2 linked regions of the Jeotgalibacillus aurantiacus genome follow. The protein of the gene in region 1 interacts with the protein of each later gene in a pairwise test. Links are inferred from orthologs where the notes say so. Each region holds a gene or a part of one and is shown on either strand. Other genes may lie near its edges.

Region 1 (2,815 bases):
GAGTAAATAAATGAATGGGTGCAAAAATAAAGAATAATTTGTAACCTCGTAAAACAGGCTGGAGAAATAAATGGATAGCGATCCGCTGATGAAGGTACAAAATAATAATGTGGCGGATTTAAATAAAAGACGGCTCTTTTTTCTACTGAAAAGTGAAATGATCGTGATGGACAACACGATTCCACTCATAACAAAAATCCGTTCGTTGAAATCTAACGAAATCAGAACCGCCTGGAGAATGGTGATGGCTATACTAAGCCACGTCCACATTTTCCAGTGAATCTTTTGCCTGTGAATCAAGCTGGCCGTGAGGATTACCATATAACTTGCGATAAGATTCAGCAATAGCAGTGATTCAAAGTGAAGTGTCAGGCTGATCCCTCCATTCATGAACAGTATAAGGGAGTGCCCGGACGAATCTTGTCATAATGTTGTAACATACCAGGAAAAATTACATCAAAAAAAGACTGAATCCGCTGAGGGTTCAGTTTTTTCTTGTTTTAATATGGTGAGCCGGGACATTCCTTCCGTTTTCCAGTGTCCAGCTACGGCGACTAGCCCCCAGAGGTCACAAGTCAAAGCTGAACGACGGTGGAGGCAGCCCTCTTTTCATCTTCGCCTTATGCTTGTCATGGCTGAAAAATCCGCCTCCGATTTTCCAGGCCCGCGCGGTGAGGCAGCTAGTGCTCCGTTTCACCTGTTGCTCCTCTGCCGCAGAGAGTCTTCGGATTGAAACGGTACTATTTTGTCAGCTTCCAAGAAATTTCCCTACAATTAGATGATAGTAAAGAAGTACAGCTAAAAGATTAAGGGTGAATGGTGCACGAAACTTGTTTTAATAAGGATTAAGTGAGCTAGAAGAGTTAAAAAAAGACCGGATCCACGATAGGATCCGGTCTTTTAATTGTGATGTTATTATCCTCTTCTGCGGTTTCGGTTACGCAGGAATGTTGGGATATCTAATGTATCTTCTCCACTCTGCTGTGAACCACGGTTAACCGTTTCAGCATGAGGCGCTTCTTCTCTTTCACGTTCGCGTTCTCTTGTTGGCATTTCGCGTTCACGCTTCTGTGGCTGTGGCTGTTGTCTGATTTGACCACCAAGCTGAGGGCGTGATGCTTTTTGCTGTACGGCTTCACTGAAACCTGTCGCAATAACCGTTACAAGAATTTCATCCTTAAGGTCTTCGTCAATAACGGATCCGAAGATCATGTTGACTTCTTGATCAGATGCGCTGGCTACAATATCGGCAGCTTCCTGTACTTCATATAAGCTGAGGTTCGTTCCGCCTGTAATGTTCATCAAGACACCCTGAGCCCCGTCAATCGAAGCTTCAAGCAGCGGGCTTGAAATCGCCTTTTTCGCAGCTTCTGCAGCACGGTTTTCACCTGAGGAAACCCCGATTCCCATTAGAGCAGAGCCTTTGTTGGACATAATTGTCTTCACATCGGCAAAGTCAAGGTTGATTAGACCAGGCGTTGCAATCAAGTCGGAAATACCCTGAACACCCTGACGAAGCACATTATCCGCTTCACGGAATGCTTCAAGCATTGGTGTGCTCTTATCCACAATTTCAAGCAGGCGGTCATTTGGAATAACGATTAGTGTGTCCACCGCTTCTTTCATTGCAGAAATTCCGCCTGCAGCCTGCGTTGCACGCTTGCGGCCTTCAAACATGAAAGGACGCGTTACAACACCGACTGTTAAACTGCCAAGCTCTCTGGCAATCTGGGCAATAACAGGAGCTGCACCTGTTCCGGTACCGCCACCCATTCCAGCGGTTACGAATACCATATCTGCACCTTTAATCGCTTCTTCAATCTGCTCACGGCTTTCTTCTGCCGCTTTCTTTCCTACTTCAGGATTTGCACCTGCACCAAGGCCTCTGGTCAGTTTTCCGCCGATCTGCATTTTAATTTCTGCCTTTGAAAGGTTTAATGCCTGAGCATCAGTATTCACAGCGATAAATTCTACACCCTGTACGCCGTGCTCGATCATCCGGTTAACAGCATTGTTCCCGCCGCCGCCTACACCGATTACTTTTATCGTTGCCAGGGAATCAACATTTGTATCAAAATCCAACATCGCAAATCCTCCTATTTCATCCGAGTTACTTCCCGATTCTGCTCTTATTCAAAGAAGTAACCAAATAATTTTTTAAATCTTCCCTCTTCGTTTTTCTGCTTCGGCTTTTGCTGCTTTGGTCCCGCGTCCGGACTTTTCTGTTTTTTAACAGGATAATCATGCGAGTTATCATACTCGGTTGCTGAAGGCTGTTTTTCATACTTACCTTGCAGTTTCGCATGCTTATAAGCGTATTTGATCAATCCGACAGCCGTCGTATACTGAGGTTCTCTGACCCCGATATAATCAGGCACTGCCACTCTGACCTGGTTTTGCAGAACAGCCTGTGCCAGATCAAGAACGCCAGGCATACTTGCTGAACCTCCTGACAGGACAAAACCGCCTGGCAGGTCATGTATATTTAATCTCTTTAATTCATGTAACACGAGATCAAATAGTTCTTCCATCCGGACCTCAATGATATCTGAGATTTCCAGCTGATTAAATTGCTGATGCTGATCACTGCCGATGATCGGTACACTGAATACTTCATCTTCTGAAGCGTAATCATAAAAGGCATGTCCATGCTTTTTCTTTATGATCTCGGCATCGTCAGTGGTTGTCCGGAGCCCAATCGATAAATCCTTTGTGATATGGTCTCCTCCAGCAGGGATACTCGAAGCCGCAATCAGGTGTCCCTGTTCAAAAACAGCGATACTTGTTGATCCTCCGCCGATATCAATAATTGCAG
Region 2 (2,838 bases), on another replicon or contig:
TTTATCAGTGGAATCGCCGCAAATTCTTCTACGTTCAGCTCTGCACTTAATAGAGCCATAACCGGATCATTAAAATTAATTTTATGTATGAGTTCTGGTTGTCCTGATTTTATTACCCTTGATAACACATTATCCTGATCCAGTGGCAGATCCAGCGTTTGAACATAATCATTCAGTTGACGGTCTGATGCCTTATCTTCCACTGTCTGTTCAATTAAGTCGGTGAATTCAAAGCGCTTTTCCGTCATATCCTGCCAAATATCGTATCCTTCTTCTGCGGTAATTGGACCGGTTCCCATAATTCCTTTGAGCCTTTTTCCATCTTCACTCAACAAAAAGATCATGGCGCGGTTATAGCCGAGTCCATGTCCCGCTGTCATAGACGTAATGATCGTCTCAAGCAGCCGTTTGACCTCGAAGGTCTGCTGCATAGCCTGACTGACTTCCTTTGTGACATTTAACTGCTTTGAATTAACAGTCAGCATATCCAGCCACTGATCACGCTGCAGTCTAAGCCTCCTGACATACAATCTGATTGAATAAATACCTAAGCCAAATAAAAGATAGCTTGAGTATAAAACAGGATTAAAATCATTTGTCATCGTCCACAGGACCATTGAGCACAAAACAACACTCATCCATGCACCCGTCAAATGAAAACTGACAACAGAGGCTGCAATGATTAACATCATCAACCATGAAGTGGATGGCTCATTCATCAGAATCCGATCCATCACAGCAATCCACACCGTTGACAAGATAAATAACCACCTGTTCATGTACCCGCTTACATAAAAACGAACAACGTTTAATACCACTGCTGTAAGTACCACCGAGACTGATAATAGCAACAACTCCACTTCCACACCCCCATATAGGTATAATGTCACAATTATATTATACAGCACTTTAGAATCACTTTACAAACAAAAAGAAAAAACTGGAGAAAACGCTCCAGTTTTTGTCTTTACACAGCTGATTTTTTGATTTGTTTGCTTCGCAGCTGACCGCAGGCTGCATCAATATCTGTCCCGTGTTCCTGACGCACAACACAGTTGATACCGCCTTTTTTCAGCGTATCGTAAAACTTCATAATATCATCCTGCGTACTGCGCTCATACTGAATGTGCTCATCAACCGGGTTGTAAGGAATCAGGTTGACGTAGGCAAGATGACGCTTGTTGTACAGCATTTTTGCAAGCTGCTGCGCTTCTTCCACGTGATCATTCACATCTTTTAGAAGGATGTATTCAAACGTGATACGGCGATTTGTTTTCTCAAGGTAATAATCAATCGCCTTCATAAGCGGTTCAATCGGGTACGCACGGTTGATCTTCATAATGCGTGTACGAAGCTCATCATTTGGCGCGTGAAGAGAAAGCGCAAGGTTCACCTGCAGATCTTCATCAGCGAAGTCGTAAATACGGTTTGCAAGACCACTTGTTGAAACCGTAATGTGACGTGCTCCGATACCGAGACCTTTTGCTGAGTTCACAACACGTAGGAAGCTCATCAGGTTGTCATAGTTATCGAACGGTTCTCCGATTCCCATCACAACGATATGACTGACGCGGTCTCCCTCGCCTTTTTCATCCATATACTTCTGAACGCGCATGATCTGCTCAACGATTTCTCCGCTGTCAAGGTCACGGCTCTTCTTCAGCAAACCACTTGCGCAGAACGTACAGCCGATGTTACAGCCGACCTGTGTCGTGACACAGACAGACTGACCGTATTTCTGACGCATAAGGACCGTTTCAATCAGGTTACCGTCCTGCAGCTTAAACAGAAACTTAACGGTTCCGTCTTTAGAGTCCTGACGAATCTGCAGATCCAGCGTTTCGATCACAAAGTTTTCTGCGAGAATGTCGCGGCACTCCTTATTAATGTTCTTCATATCATCAAAGCTTGTGACTCTCTTTCGATAAAGCCAGTCCCAAATCTGTTCTGCACGAAACTTCTTTTGACCATGTTCCAAAAGCCAGGCAACAAGTTGCTCCAACGTTAATCCATAAATGGAAGTTTTCATGATTACCCTCATTTCAAAAATGACATTCATCCTTCATTGTACGAGAGGTTGGAGGGTAAATGCAAGGGAAGAATCCCTTTTAGATAATAAATTTCTTAATTTGTCAAGCGAAATCCCGCCACGCCAGACTAAATCATCATTAATTGGAATATATTTCTTTTCTATATATACAATTTGTTCAATTAAACACTCATGTTTTCTGAAAATTTGACCATTTTGATTATTCATCTCTTTTGTTTAAGACTATAAAATAGCCTTTATGAAGGAGGGATATCGTTGAAGATTGTCATTGCACCTGATTCGTTCAAAGGAAGTTTGACGGCTATCGAAGCAGCAAGAGCGGTACAGGAAGGTTTTTCAACCATATTTGAAAGCGCTTCCTTTTCTCTAATTCCCATGTCGGATGGTGGAGAGGGAACACTCTCTTCTTTTAAATATGTGCTGGATCGTCCATTAACTACAATCCGCGTGAAAAATGCATACGGCTATCAAAAAGAGGCTGCCCTCCTGATTAATGATGAGGATGCTTTCATCGAATCTGCGTCCGCAGTCGGTATCACTGATTTTACGGCAGATCAATTAAATCCGCTTTATTCAACAAGCTATGGCGTCGGAGAATTAATCAAAGCTGCGCTGGATGCAGGCTGCTCCAGGATCACAATCGGGCTTGGAGGCAGCGCAGTAAATGATGGAGGCGCAGGTATGCTCGAAGCCTTAGGCGCAACCTTTAAAGTAGATGGACATTTTCACGGACCCGTTCGTCTGAAGGATCTTCCATTGCTCCAGGCTGTTGAATTAGCAACGCTTGA

Evidence for each region. The genes of interacting proteins can lie anywhere in the genome.
Region 2: the proteins of ftsZ (region 1) and rlmN interact in binary tests that used the Escherichia coli proteins (3 or more experiments, as listed by UniProt). The link is inferred for Jeotgalibacillus aurantiacus from one-to-one orthologs.

The regions. Positions count from the first base shown.
Region 1 is NZ_JACNMS010000002.1:591,290-594,104, forward strand. It holds ftsZ (cell division protein FtsZ), read right to left. Parts: upstream 2,086-2,815; coding sequence 916-2,085; downstream 1-915. Other genes in the region: H7968_RS07765 (sigma-E processing peptidase SpoIIGA), read right to left, coding at 1-390; ftsA (cell division protein FtsA), read right to left, coding at 2,130-2,815. UniProt on the Escherichia coli protein: Essential cell division protein that forms a contractile ring structure (Z ring) at the future cell division site. The regulation of the ring assembly controls the timing and the location of cell division.
Region 2 is NZ_JACNMS010000001.1:709,035-711,872, forward strand. It holds rlmN (23S rRNA (adenine(2503)-C(2))-methyltransferase RlmN), read right to left. Parts: upstream 2,033-2,838; coding sequence 968-2,032; downstream 1-967. Other genes in the region: H7968_RS03310 (GGDEF domain-containing protein), read right to left, coding at 1-749; H7968_RS03320 (glycerate kinase), read left to right, coding at 2,306-2,838.